DNA from 3 places in the Sodalis sp. RH15 genome. Region 3 is predicted to be linked to each of the others. Evidence: predicted binding sites of a transcription regulator. Region 3 holds the regulator's gene; each other region holds the start of a gene.
What was found. The regulator PurR, encoded in region 3, represses purine synthesis genes. The targets are predictions, from matches to a motif close to CANGCAAACGTTTGCNTG.

Region 1: the regulator PurR is predicted to act here: its motif matches at 1,417-1,434, upstream of galS (HTH-type transcriptional regulator GalS).
Region 2: the regulator PurR is predicted to act here: its motif matches at 1,617-1,634, upstream of purL (phosphoribosylformylglycinamidine synthase).

Annotation. Positions count from the first base shown of each region.
Region 1 is NZ_CP178738.1:4,144,255-4,149,588, forward strand. Features, by position in the region: gene mglB (galactose/glucose ABC transporter substrate-binding protein MglB) at 1-41, opposite strand, end outside; gene galS (HTH-type transcriptional regulator GalS) at 254-1,294, opposite strand; gene pmrB (two-component system sensor histidine kinase PmrB) at 1,620-2,672, opposite strand; gene pmrA (two-component system response regulator PmrA) at 2,702-3,376, opposite strand; gene eptA (phosphoethanolamine transferase EptA) at 3,373-5,028, opposite strand; gene yeiB (DUF418 domain-containing protein YeiB) at 5,083-5,334, opposite strand, start outside.
Region 2 is NZ_CP178738.1:4,545,387-4,550,720, reverse strand. Features, by position in the region: gene mltF (membrane-bound lytic murein transglycosylase MltF) at 1-1,453, opposite strand, end outside; gene purL (phosphoribosylformylglycinamidine synthase) at 1,741-5,334, shown strand, end outside.
Region 3 is NZ_CP178738.1:3,277,358-3,282,691, forward strand. Features, by position in the region: gene cfa (cyclopropane fatty acyl phospholipid synthase) at 1-905, opposite strand, end outside; gene purR (HTH-type transcriptional repressor PurR) at 1,333-2,349, opposite strand; gene ACL2XO_RS14945 (YnhF family membrane protein) at 2,549-2,638, shown strand; gene ACL2XO_RS14950 (C40 family peptidase) at 2,664-3,560, opposite strand; gene ACL2XO_RS14955 (hypothetical protein) at 3,642-3,821, opposite strand; gene ACL2XO_RS14960 (Grx4 family monothiol glutaredoxin) at 3,953-4,300, shown strand; gene rnt (ribonuclease T) at 4,427-5,092, opposite strand.

The DNA.
Region 1 (5,334 bases), 870 kb from region 3:
CCGGCGGCCACGGCGGTAAGAACAAAAGCCTTTTTATTCATTAGATTCTCCGGAAATTTGTAAGGTTACGTTTTGGGTAGAACAATTTCCAAATACTCATACACCGGTAATGCCAGCAAAGAGAGCAAAGGCCGGGGTAAAAATTTTCAGGGTCCGGCTGGACAAGTGTTTTGTCCATGTCAGGCGTAAAACATGGCTAGCATAAAGGGATAAATGTTAATAAACTGTGAATATTCTCACACTTTGAAAACGGTTACATCTCATCTTGTGATGAGGAAGTGATCGCCGCCACATTTCGCAGCGGAGCCACCGAATGGCGGCGAACCACCGTCGGCATAAACAGATGGGTCTGCTTGGGATCCAGCAGCCCGGCGGTACCTTGCAGCGCCAATTCGGTGGCCGCCACCGCCATGGCGAAAATCGGGTAACGTATGGTGGTGAGGTGCGGGCTGGTATAACGGGAAATGGGGATATCGTCGAATCCCACCACCGAGAATTGATTCGGCACCGCAATGCCGTTTTCCCGCAGGGTGGCCAGCGCCCCCACCGCCATGGCGTCGTTATAGACAAACACCGCCGTCAATTGTTGATTACGGCCGAGCAGCTCCACCATGGCCGCTTCTCCTCCCTGCAAATCCGGCGAGGCCAGCACCTGCCAGCTTTGCGGCGGCGTAATGCCCTCTTCCTGCATCACTTGCAAATAGCCCTGGTGCCGCTGCGCCTCATCTTCTATGGGATGATTGGAGCCGATATAGCCAATCTGCCGATGCCCCTGTTTTATCAATGTCCGGCTGGCCATCAGGGCGCCGCTGACGTTATCCAGCCCGACACAGCGGTGTTCATAGCCCGGGATGATTCGGTTTATCAGCACCATGCCCGGCTCCCGCTCCATAAAAGGAATCAATTCCTCGTCGGAGAGGATTTTGGCATGCACCACCAGCGCGCTGCAGCGCTGGCGAATCAGAACCTCAATGGCGTGCCGCTCTTTTTCCGCCTGGTGATAGCTGTTGCTGATCAGCACATTCTTTTTATGGCGCTGCGCCACCGTATCCACCGCCTTTACCAGCGCGCCGAAAAAGGGATCGGACACATCCATCACCACCACGCCGATGGTGTCGCTGCTTTGCGTGGCCAGCGCCTGCGCGTTGGCATTGGGACGATAGCCCAACTCATTCACCGCCTTCATCACCCGGTCACGGGCTTCCTTGCTGGCGATGGCGCTGTCATTTAATACTCGTGAAACGGTCGCCACCGAGACTCCGGCCAACCGCGCCACATCACGTATGGTGATCATGTCATCCCCTGTTATTTATGACGTCCGCCCAGGATAATATTTGACCAAACGGGTGAAGCACGTTTTGTTCAGGCACCGGTGGTGTTACCCATTGCCGTCACAGGTCTGAAACATAAGGCGCTATCCTAACCGTTTTCTTGCCGCCGCAGCGTGAAACAGCTCACAGGACCGAAAGCGCTTACATAAGAAAAACGGAATCGCTTTCATCGGGGAAAAAAGAGGCGTCGCCGCAAGCGTTTATGAGCAAACGGGAAGATATCCGGAAGGTAACAGTTGCTCTGCCCGGTCAGCCAAGGCGGCTAAAAGGGGATGAAGGAGCGAGAGGTCAGAGGGACTCCGGCAGCAGCAGGCGGGCGATGGTGCCCGGGATATCCTGCCGATTGACCAGTTCAAATTTGCCGTTGTGCAGTTGGGCAATGCGCGTCACGATGCTTAAGCCCAGACCGATACCGTTAAAGCGCTGATCCATGCGGACGAATTTTTTCGTCAGCTCCACGGCCTTGGCAGGATCAATCCCCTGTCCCTGATCAATCACTTCCAGCAGAATGCTGCCATCTTCGCTGCGCGCCAGCCGGATATCGATTTGGCTCTCTTGCGGGCCGTAACGGTGGGCATTTTCCACCAGATTGCGCAGCAGCAGGCGTATAAGTATTGCATTGCCCTGCAGCAGGATTTCTTCTTCCGGCAGGATCCAGCACAGGGTTTGCCGGTGCAGCCGCGCCATTTCCTCCAGTTCCTCCCGCTGCGGCGCGATTACATCCGCCATCAGTTTCACCGTCTGGTAATGGCCGGAAGTAAAATCATGCCGGATACGGGCCAGCATCAACAACTGCTCCACGGTATAGGACATATTGTCTACCCGCTCAATCAGCGGCTGGTTATCGACGGCGGCCTGTTTTTCCTGCAATTCCAGGTGCAGCCGGATACCGGCCAGGGGCGTTCGCAGCTCATGGGCCACATCGGAGGTAAATTGGCGGTCCTGCTGCAGCGTGTCGTTGAGCCTCGCGAGCAGCTGATTAAGACTGCGGGTGACGGCAATGACTTCTTTGATGTTGCTTTGTTCCGGCAGCGGCTCGAAATTCTCGGCGCCGCGCTTTTGCAACGCATTCTGCAAGCGGGAAAGGGGCAATGTTATCCAGCTCACCGCCTGAAAACAAAACAGCAGGGTGACGATGATCATCATCAGCGCCGGCACGCTTAATGCGGCAATAGCCTCGCGGATCTCCTGGTTGACGTGTTCGTTGCGCACACTTTCCGCCAGCGTGCGGTTCACCAGCAGATCAATCTGTTCTTTGCTTTCGTGCCACAGCCAGATGACGGTAATAAACTGGCAGCATAATAAAATAATGCCCAGTACCACAATTAACCGCCAGCGCATGCTGATAAGCGGGGGCGCGGAGGAAGGCGTCACGTGTTTTCACCGTTTTCCTTGATAAGCAGATAACCGAAACCGCGCAGAGTGCGGATCCTGTCTTTGCCAATCTTTTGCCGCAGGTTGTGGATATGGACTTCCAGGGAGTTGGATGAGGGATCATCGTCCCAGTTATACAGGTCCTGATGAAGTATTTCCCGGTGGATGCGGTGCCCGGCGCGCAGCATCAGGCGGGAGAGGATGGCGAACTCCTTCGGCGTGATATCGATGGGGCTGCCGTTGACGGTAACCTCATGACTGTTTAAATCCAGCGAAATATTATCCACGCAAATATAATTGTTGCTTACGCCCTGGTGACGCCGGATAACCGCCCGCGCCCGCGCCAATAATTCGGCCAGGGCAAAGGGTTTGATAAGATAATCGTCCGCGCCGAAATTCAGCCCGCTGACCCGCTGATCCAGACCGTCCCGGGCGGTAAGAATCAATACCGGTACGTCGTTGCCTTTTTTTCGCCATTTCACCAACAGCGACATGCCATCCCCGTCCGGCAAGCCTAAATCAAGGATTACCAGGCTATAGGGGGCGGTTTCCATCAGGTTTTCCGCTTCGCGCATGCTGCCCGCGCAATCGCTGGCATAGCCTTCCTGTTGCAGCGCCAGCTGCAGACCCTCCTGCAGAAACCTGTCGTCTTCGATGATCAGAATTTTCATGATTGCGTCATCCTGCAGGGTTGCACGATATCCAGGGCCGGCTGATAGAGTTTGGTACCCACATTCATGAGTCCGAGCAGGGTGGCAAAAAGATTGTCCTGGGAGTACGCCTGCTGTTTAGCCCGGCTTCTCAAGCAATCATCCTCGATACCCTGCGCCTGGACAAAAGAGGGCGACATCCATAACAGCATCGGGATGTGGGTCTGCTGCGCCGGCGCCACGGCATAAGGCATACCGTGCAAAAACAGCCCGTTTTCACCCAGAGATTCTCCGTGATCGGATAAATACACCAGGGCGGTATTGAATTTGTCCTGATGGGCCTGTAACAGCTTTATGCTCTTGTCCAACAGGTAATCAATATAGACGATTGTATTGTCATAAGTGTTCACCAGCGCCTGATTTGAACATTTTTGTATCTCATTTGTATCGCAGGTGGGTGAAAAAGCCGCCTGGGCGGCCTGATAACGCTGATAATAGGAGGGGCCGTGGCTGCCCATGGTATGCAGGACGATGACGGTATCATTATTTTGCTCATTGATATAAGCATCAAGATTATGGAGCAGCGCCTCGTCCAGGCATACCCCATCGCTGCAAAACTGCGGCAGATCCTTCCACTTCGACAAATCTTCGGTGGCGACGCGGTTGCAGACATATTTACAGCCGCCGTCGTTTTCACGCCATAAAATATTGACGTGCGCGCGCTGCAGAATATCCAGCACATTATCTTCATGGGCCGCGGTATCGTCGTCAAAATGCGCCCGCGTCATGTTGGAGAACATGCAGGGAACCGAGACCGCCGTGGCGGTGCCGCAAGAACTGGTATTGGGGAAATAAACCACGTTATCCCGGGCCAGTCGGGGATTGGTGAGCTTGTCATATCCTCCCAGGGAGAAATCCTGCCCCCGGGAGGTCTCCCCCACCACCACAATCAGCAGGTTTTTTTTCTGATTGTCATTAATGGGCACCGTTTTATGCGCGTCCAAACCGATTTGCACGAACGGCATATTTTTAATGTAGTCATGTTTATAATAAGAATAACCGCCAACCGCCATGTCGCTGGGCACCAGATTTTTAATTAGCTGCGGATTATTCCGCATCAATGATGCGTAGTCTTTATAAAAGAACGTGGCCACCAGTGCGATAACGCACAAAGAGAGCAGTATGTTCAGAAAATAAAAACCCGCGGTGTGCCAGGAAAACGAGACGGGCTTGACTTCGATCCAAAGAATAATCAAGGACGGTAACACGCCGAGCACCAAAAAATGATAAATCAGCTGCGGCGATAATAGCGAAAAACTTTCCATCGGCGTGGTATCGAGGACATTCTGCACCATGCCGCGATCGATTAAAACGCCATAGCTAAGCATAAAGTACTGCGCCAGCGCGTCGCTGATAAAAATCAATATAATGATTGGCTTACGAATATAGGGCAGCAGCAGAAAGCTGAAAATAAAATTCAGCGCAAACAGCAGGGTAACCGGCATACTGAGGAAAAACAGCAGGTTGTTCAGCTGCGATATATCCACCAGCCCTAAGATTTTTTTAAAGAAAATAATATTTTGAAAAAAAGTAATTATTATCGCAATAATTATATTGAAGATCCAAGGATGAACAACCGGTCGTGGAAAGGCTTTAGCTGAGTGTAGCGACATGTGCTTTTTTATCTTCTGCCATACTGAAAAAAAATTAGTCAAAGAGTAGCATTGCTACATTAATTGAACCTTAAGCCCGCCGCCGGTCAAACGCGTGAGCTTACGCCATAACCACTCCATTGGTCCTTGCCTGAATATCCGCAGCCACAGGGTGGAGAAAATAATATTCACCAACCAGACGGCCGGTACAAATAACAGCAAATCGGCCCGGCCAAAGGTCATAAACAGACCGAACCGGTTAAATAGCAAGGTACACAACAAGGTTTGCAACAGATAATTGCTCAGCGCCATGCGTCCGACATTACT
Region 2 (5,334 bases), 1.3 Mb from region 3:
GAAAGGAGCTTGGCGGCTGAGGGATGGTTTGCGCTGCTTGAAGGGTTTTTTCTTTCTCGGTTTCTTTGTCTTTTTCTTTATCTTTTTCCTGCAGATAGCCCACCAGGCTCATTTCGTAGCGGCGGATATTCTCCACATAATCATACGCCTGCTGGCCGCGGGCGTAACCGTAGGTAGTCTGCTGGTAATAACGGGGCTGGCTGAGCATGGGCAGGCGGAGTTTAACGTCCACCCAGCTGTCGGGATTGCCCTTTTGCTTGGCGGTGAGCGCGCGTGCGTCCAGCATATGGGCATAACCCATATTATATGCGGTGAGCGCAAACCAGATTTTTTCATCTTCCGGTATGGTCTCGGGCACTTTCTGCATCATATGGGATAAATAGAGCGCCCCGCCGCGAATGCTCTGCTCCGCATCCTGCCGATCGTTGATGCCCAGGCTGTCGGCGGTGGCGCGGGTCAGCATCATCAGGCCTCGTACCCCGGTAGGGGAAACGGCCAATGGGTCCCAATGGGACTCCTGATAAGAAATGGCCGCCAGTAATTTCCAGTCAATTTCAGTGGCATACTGCTGGAACAGGGATTGTAATGCCGGTAAGGTCGCATCGATGGAGGAGAGGAAGGTTTTGGTGTCTACATAATCAAAACTGCCCACATGGCCGAGGTATTTTTCCTCCAGCCGGGCGATTATCCCTTCTTCATTCAGCCCGTGGTAAAAATCCAACAGCGCGGCCGACAGGTTATCGCTGTTTTTCTTTGGCAAATACCAGGTCACCGGCTCTTCGTCGCTGACATCAAACGCCACCGCCAATTGCGGATGGATGCGCTGCAGCAACCCGATGGTGGCGGAATCCGCCAGCGTATAATCGAGCTTGCCTTCCGCAACCTGTTCCAGTAACGCCTTGCTGCTCAGATCCGATGACACCTCCCACGCCAGTTGGGGGTATTTTTTTTCTTTCATGGCGCGCAGCAGTGAAATATGGGCCGACCCGGAAGTCACGGCCAGACGGCCCTGCAGCGCGCCGAGATTTTTCGGCCGGGGCTGCCCCAGGCGATACACCAGCTGCTGGGAAACATAATAATTGGCCGGGCCGGTGGCGTAACGCTGCAACCGTTCGTTATTGTAGATGAGGCCCGCGGCCAGCATATCGGCGTCGTCGTTATCCAAATCGTCGAACAGTTCATTGAGGGTGCCGCGCTGGCGGATAACCAGCTTTACCCCCAGATAATCGGCGAAGCGTTTCGCCAGTTCATAGTCGAAACCGGAGGGCTGGTGGTTGGTCGTGGTATAACTCAGCGGAGCATCGATGGTGCTGACGCGTAGCGTTCCTCTGGCTTTGATTTGACTGAGCACATCATCTTGCATCCCATGCCAAGGCACGTTGAACCAAAGTGCCCAGGTCAGCAATGCGGTGATGGCGCCAATCACGACATAATTTAATTTTAAGCGCTTCAAATAGTTATCTCTTGCCGGAGTGCAATCCCTACTGTCTCGAACGGCAAAATCGTTATCATTTTCTCCCTGGTGTCGGGGCATTTTGCGCAACAAAGCGCCACGGTGCAACAAAAAAGCTTAAAGACCATACAGTAAGAAAGGTTATTCAGCGCGCAAGAATAACCGCGCAAACGGTTTCGTCCGCCGCCGGGATTCTCTATAATGGCGCGCGTTTCCCCCTGAAGTTGCGCCCCATGGCAAGCCGTACCCCGCATTGGCGGGCGTCGGTTCAAAGACGAGAGATCTTTATTATGGAAATACTGCGTGGTTCGCCCGCTCTGTCGGCATTTCGTATCAATAAACTGCTGGCCCGCTGCCAGGAAGCCCGGCTTCCGGTAAGCGCTGTCTATGCTGAATATGTTCACTTTGCCGATTTGAGCGCGCCCCTCAATACCGACGAACACGCAAGATTGCAGCGGCTGTTGAAATACGGTCCTTCTCTCGCCGAACACGACCCCGAGGGGCGCCTGCTGCTGGTGACGCCGCGCCCCGGTACGCTCTCCCCCTGGTCGTCGAAAGCCACGGATATCGCCCATAACTGCGGTTTGCCGCAGGTAAAGCGTCTGGAGCGCGGACTGGCGTTTTATATCCAGGGCTCCACCCTCACCGAGGAGCAGTGGCGCCAACTGGGGGCTCTGCTCCATGACCGGATGATGGAGACTGTGTTCGATAAATTTGAACAGGCGGCGGCGTTGTTCTCGCATCAGACGCCGGCGCCGGTAGGGGAGGTGGCTATGCTCGCCGAAGGCCGTCCCGCCCTGGAGCGTGCCAATCATCAACTGGGGCTGGCGTTGGCCGACGATGAAATAGACTATCTGCAGGAGGCGTTCACCCGTTTGGGGCGCAATCCCACCGACGTGGAACTCTATATGTTCGCCCAGGCCAATTCCGAGCACTGCCGCCATAAAATCTTCAATGCCGATTGGGTTATCGACGGCCAGGCACAGCCAAAGTCGCTGTTCAAAATGATCAAGAATACCTTTGAACAGACGCCGGAGTTTGTCCTGTCGGCCTACAAAGATAACGCGGCGGTTATGGAAGGTTCTTCGGTGGGACGATTTTTCGCCGACCCACGGGACCAGCGTTACGATTTTCACCAGGAACCGGCGCATATCCTGATGAAAGTGGAGACGCATAACCATCCCACCGCCATCTCTCCCTGGCCCGGCGCCGCCACCGGTTCCGGCGGAGAAATCCGCGATGAGGGCGCCACCGGACGGGGTTCCAAGCCCAAGGCCGGCCTGACGGGGTTCTCGGTATCCAATTTGCGTATCCCCGGTTTCGAGCAGCCCTGGGAACAGGATTTCGGCAAGCCGGATCGCATTGTCTCCGCTCTGGATATCATGACCGACGGCCCGCTGGGGGGCGCTGCGTTTAACAATGAGTTCGGCCGTCCGGCCCTGACGGGATATTTCCGTACCTATGAAGAACAGGTCAGCAGCCACAACGGCGTCGAACTGCGGGGTTATCACAAGCCGATTATGCTGGCGGGGGGGATTGGCAACATTCGCGCCGGCCATGTGCAGAAAGGGGAAATTTCCATCGGCGCCAAGCTGATTGTCCTGGGCGGGCCGGCAATGAACATCGGCCTGGGCGGCGGGGCGGCTTCATCCATGGCGTCCGGGCAGTCTGATGCCGATCTGGATTTCGCCTCGGTGCAGCGGGACAATCCGGAAATGGAACGGCGCTGCCAGGAAGTCATCGATCGCTGCTGGCAGCGGGGTGACGACAATCCGATACTGTTTATTCATGACGTGGGGGCCGGCGGCCTGTCCAACGCCATGCCGGAGCTGGTGAGCGACGGTCGGCGCGGCGGACGTTTTCAGCTGCGGGACATCCCCAACGATGAACCGGGCATGAGCCCGCTGGAGGTCTGGTGCAACGAATCCCAGGAGCGTTATGTGCTGGCGGTGGCGCCGGAGCGGCTCGGGGAGTTTGAGGCCATTTGCCGCCGCGAGCGGGCGCCTTACGCGGTAATCGGTGAGGCCACCGAGGAAATGCACCTGAGTCTGGCGGACCGGCATTTCGACAACCAGCCCATCGACATGCCGCTGGATGTATTGCTGGGCAAAACCCCCAAAATGCTCCGTGATGTGACCCGGTTAACGGCGGCGGGCCAACCGCTGGCCCGGGGCGGTATCCATCTGGCCGAGGCGGTCAAAAGGGTACTGCATTTGCCGGTGGTGGCGGAAAAAACCTTTTTGATAACCATCGGCGATCGCACGGTGACCGGCATGGTCTCGCGGGATCAGATGGTGGGTCCGTGGCAGGTCCCGGTGGCGGACTGCGCGGTTACCACCGCCAGTCTGGACAGCTATTACGGCGAAGCCATGTCCCTGGGCGAAAGGGCGCCGGTGGCGTTGCTGAATTTCGCCGCCTCGGCCCGTCTGGCGGTGGGGGAAGCGCTCACCAACATTGCGGCGACGCAGATTGGCGATATTAAACGGATCAAATTGTCCGCTAACTGGATGGCCGCCGCCGGCCATCCGGGTGAAGACGCCGGTTTATACGATGCGGTAAAAGCGGTGGGGGAAGAGCTTTGTCCGGCGCTGGGCCTGACCATTCCGGTGGGTAAAGACTCCATGTCGATGAAGACCCGCTGGCAGCAGGGGACGCAACAGCGGGAAGTCACCTCTCCCCTGTCTCTGGTGATTACCGCGTTTGCCCGGGTAGAGGATGTGCGCGGCACCGTCACGCCGCAGCTGCGCGCCGCCGGAGAAAACCGTCTGCTGCTCATTGACCTGGGGGCCGGCCATCAGGCGCTGGGCGCCACCGCTCTGGCCCAGGTGTACCGCCAACTGGGGGACGAGACCGCCGATGTGCGCGATGCCCCGCAGCTGGCCGGTTTCTATCGTGCCGTGCAGGAGCTGGTGGCGCAGCGGCGTCTGCTGGCTTACCACGATCGCTCCGACGGCGGTCTGCTGGTGACCCTGCTGGAAATGGCGTTCGCCGGCCACTGCGGCCTGGATATCGATATCGCCGCCCTGGGCCAGGATCGGCTGGCGGCGCTGTTTAACGAAGAGCTGGGGGCGGTGATTCAGGTTGCCGCCGAAGACAGCGAACTGGTGGCGGAAGTCTTTGCCCGGCACGGCCTGCAGGATTGCCTGTTCACTCTGGGCCGTGCCATAGCCGGCGACGGCGTGATTATCCGTGCCGGCAACAGTACGGTATACAGTGAAAACCGCACCACCCTGCGTACCTGGTGGGCGGAAACCACCTGGCAAATGCAGCGCTTGCGAGATAATCCCGACTGCGCCGATCAGGAGCACGCCGCGAAACAAGACGACAGCGATCCGGGCCTGAACGTCAAGCTGACCTTCGACCCCGCCGAGGATGTGGCGGCCCCCTTTATTGCCAAAGGCGCGCGTCCCAAGGTGGCGGTGCTGCGGGAGCAGGGCGTCAATTCCCACGTGGAAATGGCGGCGGCGTTTTATCGCGCCGGTTTTGACGCCGTGGACGTGCATATGAGCGATCTGCTGTCGGGGGATCGGGATTTGCAGGAATTTCAGGCGCTGGTGGCCTGCGGTGGATTCTCTTACGGCGATGTGCTGGGGGCCGGTGAAGGCTGGGCCAAATCCATCCTGTTCAATCCGCGGGTGCGCGATGACTTCGCCGCCTTCTTTCATCGTCCGCAAACCCTGGCGCTGGGCGTCTGCAACGGTTGCCAGATGATGTCCAACCTGCGGGAACTTATTCCCGGCGCCGAGCTGTGGCCGCGTTTTGTGCGCAATAAATCAGAACGCTTCGAAGCCCGCTTCAGTCTGGTGGAGGTGACGCAAAGCCCGTCGCTTCTGCTGCAGGGCATGGCAGGCTCGCGTCTGCCCATAGCGGTTTCCCATGGG
Region 3 (5,334 bases):
TCGCTGGCCCGCGCGATATGCTGCACGGAAGGGAGGCAGCCATTAGGGAAGATGTACTTGTCGATCCAGGGGTCCACGTTCATATCGGTCTGGTTGGAGCCGATGGTATGGAGCAGGAAAAGGCCGTCGCGTTTCAGGTTGCGATCAATGACGTCGAAATAGGTGGCGTAGTTTTTCGGACCTACGTGCTCAAACATGCCCACCGAAACGATACGGTCGAATTGCACGTTGAGGTCGCGGTAATCCTGCAGCGAGATAGTGACGTCCAAACCTTCGCAGCGATCCTGCGCCAGTTTCTGCTGTTCAGCGGAGATAGTCACCCCCTGAACCGAAACACCGTAGTTCTTGGCCGCATAAGCGGCAAGCCCGCCCCAGCCGCAGCCCACATCCAGCAGCGTCATGCCCGGTCTTAACTGCAGCTTTTCGCAGATCATCCTGAGCTTGTCCTGCTGCGCTTCCTCCAGGGTGGTGGCCTTGTTCCAATAGCCGCACGAATACTGCATATAGGGATCCAGCATCAGGCTGAACAGGTCATTACCCAAGTCATAATGCTCTTTGCCGACAATCCAAGCCCGTTTTTTAGACTGAAGATTCATGAGCCGCGCGGCGGCAACGCGCATAACATCCTTGAAATGCCGGGGAAGCTTATTTTCCAAACCGGCTCTTAAAACGCGCTGAAAAAAGATATCCAGTCGCTCGCATTCCCACCAGCCGTCCATGTAACTTTCACCCAACCCCAATGACCCGTCCTCTAGCACGCGTTTAAAAAATTCCGGGTTCTTGACATGAATATCAAACGGCCTTGCGCCGTTGATCTTTACACCTGCCTCAGCAAGCATTTCATGGATGATTCGATACCAAGCATTATCATGAAAGCTCAGGTCTTCAACACACGAGGAACTCATAGCTTCTCCATCACCTTTCTTCTGTTATAACCCCGTCAGGAAAAGCGTAGCCGATACCTGCGGGCTTTTATAATCATCCACGGGTATCCGTGGTGTCGGATGTACCACAATAAACAGAGGAATATAAAAAACACCAATAGACTGTTTGTCAGACGGGCGCTTCATAAATAGGATGACGCCATGTAAAAACACGACATTCTTTTAAAGCAAAATTATTAGACAACTCGTTATATTTGTTAACGATATTGAGTATAAGCCTGCATTCCGGTTTAGACAATAGCTGACAGAATAATGTATTTCACAGATAAGTTAATGATTTCCTATCGAAACAATAACTCATCAGGCACATTCGGCGGTATGAAATATATTATTACATTCGGGAGCGAATCACCTTTGATAAGGGGCTCAGGAGGCCGTGCGCCGCCCTTCAGGAGCGAAACGGGCCGTCGGCCACCGAACGGCGTACAATCAGGGCGGGATGCACTTCGATAATCCTGGCGTTTTCCCGTTTGCTGGTGATACGGTCCAGCAGCATGGTCAGCGCGGCCTCGCCCAGCTCTTCTTTGGGTTGATGAATGGTAGTCAATGACGGGGTAAAAAAGCACGAATTGCGCACATTATCATAACCGATAATTGAGATGTCATCGGGAACCTTCATGCCCATTTCATCAATGGCGCACATTGCACCCATGGCCATGATATCACCGCCGCAAAATACCGCCGTGGGCCTTTGCGGCCTGGACAGAATGAGTTTCATGGCCTGATAGCCGGATTCCGGTTCGAAATCCCCCTGCACAATCCATTGATGGGGAATGGCGATGCCGGCTTCTTCCAGGGCCCGCAGGTAGCCGCGATGACGGCCGCCCCCGGTATTGCGCGCCAGTTGGCCGGGTATGGCGCCGATATCGCGATGCCCCCTGGAAATCAGATAGCGGGTCGCCATGTAACCCCCGGCGAAGGCATTGTCGATAATGGTATCGGTGAAATCCCGGCGAGCTTCGCCCCAATCCATGACCACCATGGGGATATGGCGATACTCTTCCAGCATATTCAGCAACGGTTCGGGATATTCGGCGCACATCACCAGCAACCCGTCCACCCGTTTTTGCGCCAGCATCGCCAGATAGGCGCCCTGTTTGTTCAGATCGTTATGGGAGTTGCACAGCACAAGGGTATATCCCCGCACAAAACAGTGGTGCTCAATCGACTCGATAATTTCCGCGAAGTAGGGCGCTTCGCTTGAGCTGGCCAGCAGGCCGATGGATTTTGTGCGGTTGATCTTAAGGCTGCGCGCCACGTCGCTGGGGGAATAGTGCAGCTGCCCGATGGCCTCCAAAACGGCGATCTTGGTCTCTTGCGCCACAAATCGCGTCTTATTGATGACATGTGACACCGTAGTGGTGGATACCCCGGCGCGTTTCGCCACGTCTTTAATGGTTGCCATGCGTGTAGAACTCCTGTACGCCGAAATAAATAAATCGCCAATTTTCCTTGATTCGGCACTAAAGTGAAAGCGATAAAGATAAATATGCTCGGGAGTTGCTGCCCGGCAAGCTTTTTTAATCGGGTTATGCGACACTGCTTACAACCTACGGGTGTAAAGATATCCCGTTCAGCGATAGGTGTAGTGATAAGGAGAAGTGATGAGCAGCGATTTCAAATTGTCATTAATGACCACGGTATTTTCCTTGCTGGTGATCATTGCGTTCAGCTTTACCGCGGTAATGAATTAAGGCGCCCAGGCGCCTTTTTTTCCTTTCAGCGAATGGTTTTCGGCGTCACGACCCGGCGGGCGCCGACATAGTGATCCGCCCAATAATCTTCATTCAGATAGCTGATGCGGATATCGCGGCCGGTGCGGGGGGATTCGATAAACCGTCCGTTGCCCAAATAAACGCCCACATGATCCGCCGCGCCGCGGTTGGTGATATGGAAGAAAACCAAATCGCCGCTTTCCAGATCGTCTTTCTTCACCGGCGCCGCATCGCGTAAATGGAACATTTCATTGGCGGTACGGGGCATATGAATCCGTACCACGTCCTTATAAGCATAATAGATCAGGCCGCTGCAATCGAACCCGGTATTGGGCGACATGCCGCCCCAGCGATAAGGCTTGCCCATCTGGGACATCAGCTTGTTCATCGCCGTCAATTTGGCATGCTGATAGCGTTTTTTGTGGCTATCGCTCATGATGATGGGTTGATCGTTGGCAATGAGATCGAGCGTGGCGCTTTCTTTCATCCGATGCCTGCCGTAACCCTTTTTGTAGCCTTTTTTCGGCGGGGTAAACTTGGCTATTTTTTTTGCGGGGGGCATTGGATGCAATTTTTTAACGTGGTTTTTTTCGACGGCCGGCTCTTTCGCTTTGGCGACGGGTAGGGAATGTAATTTTTTATTGCTGCTTTTTTCAGCAACGAGCTCTTTTGGTTTGTCTGTGCTATGACGGGTGATTTTCTGCTCGGTCACCGGTTTGCTTTTTTTGGTTATCTTCAACACCTCTTTAAGAGGTTTTCGTTTGCGTCGGTCACCTGTTTTAGCCGTACTGGACTGTGATTTTCGCTGGTCGGCATTGATACCGGCATTGGGCGCGGCATGCGCCAAATTGAAAAATAACTGAGTAAAAAGCAACACAAAAAGCGTAAAGCATAAACGCATGATTAACGCTATCCTCTGTGGCCCCAAAGAGGGGGTTATAAATGCCTCAAAGGAATTTAAGCTATTTACCCCTACTTTGCATCATGAATTATCATCATATTGTGAATAAACGTGAACGACTGCATATTTGTTGCATTCATCGGCATAATTTGGCGCAAAATTCAACAGTTTTTCAATTGTTAAAAAAGAGTTTGGCAGCCATGCCCCGGTGCCAGGTAAAAGGCCGCCTTTGGTGTTATCCTTTATTAAGGTGCTGCGCATCTTTGTCCGTGCGGGCTATGGCGGGCAAAAAAACGTTTATCTATTTATACGGTAATCGTTAGAATAGTGATTCTGAGCATAATCCCGCCCAGAGCAGATAAGGCCAGCTTATGGCTTGAGGAAGCGAGACAATGACGACGATTGAAAAAATTCAGCAGCAAATTGCTGAAAACCCGATTCTTCTTTATATGAAGGGCTCTCCGAAATTGCCTGGTTGCGGTTTTTCCGCGCAAGCGGTACAGGCGCTTTCCGCCTGCGGCGAGCGTTTCGCTTATGTGGATGTCCTGCAGAATCCGGATATTCGGGCCGAACTGCCGAAATTCGCCAATTGGCCGACCTTCCCGCAATTATGGGTGGATGGTGAACTGATTGGCGGTTGCGATATCATTCTTGAAATGTATCAGCACGGCGAGCTACAGCCGCTTATCAAAGAAACCGCGGTGAAATACGGTTCTCAGGAAGATCAGCCGTCCAATTGAGTCAGTGAGGGCTTCTAGCCTGAGCGTTCAGAACAGAAAAAGCCAATCCTATCGCTGGGATTGGCTTTGATTTTATGGTCAAAACAAACATGCTCTCCCGCTGTTCGGCCATCTCCGTGATTTGATTTAATCAGTTTCGCCGCTGCTATCGTCGCCGAGCGGCGGTACCGGCCAACCTCCGAGACGCTTCCAGCGATTCACCAGTTCGCAAAACAGCTCGGCGGTCCGCTCGGTATCGTACAGCGCCGAATGGGCCTGGCGGCTGTCGAATTCAATTCCTCCGGCGGCGCAGGCTTTCGCCAATACGGTCTGCCCAAGCACCAGTCCGCTCAGCGCCGCGGTGTCGAAGGTGGCAAAAGGATGAAACGGATTGCGTTTGAGATTGGCGCGTTCCGCCGCCGCCATCAGGAAACCATGATCAAAACCTGCGTTATGGGCCACGATTACCGCACGGTTGCAGCCTTGATCCTTTATGCCTTTGCGCACCATCTTGAAGATTTCATGCAGCGCATCGTATTCGCTTACCGCACCGCGTAAAGGATTGGACGGATCGATGCCGTTAAACGCCAGCGCCTCCGGCTGTAACAGCGATCCGGGGAAAGGTTCGACATGAAAGTGCAACGTTTGGTCCGGCACGAGCCAGCCTTCTACATCCATGTTCAATGTCACGGCGGCAATTTCGAGCAAGGCGTCGGTAGCGGCGTTAAAGCCTGCGGATTCTACATCAATGACAACCGGATAAAAGCCGCGGAAACGGCCGCGAAGGGAATTTACATCGTCTATTTCAGCCATGCCTGTTCTTACTATTTAGAAATACAGCCCGCATTATGGCAAATTTTGTTCCGGTATGCATGGCGAATCCATTTTCATTGGCTGCCCGCAATGGAATAGTGCGGTGATTAAACGGAAAATGGGAAGATAATCCTGAAAAGGGACCCCTGTCTTGGGTCCCGTCCGTTACGATGTAACTTTAAGCATTCGCGGATTTATGATGTGCGGCGCATTACCGACCGCCACCGCCGTGCCCGGCCGTG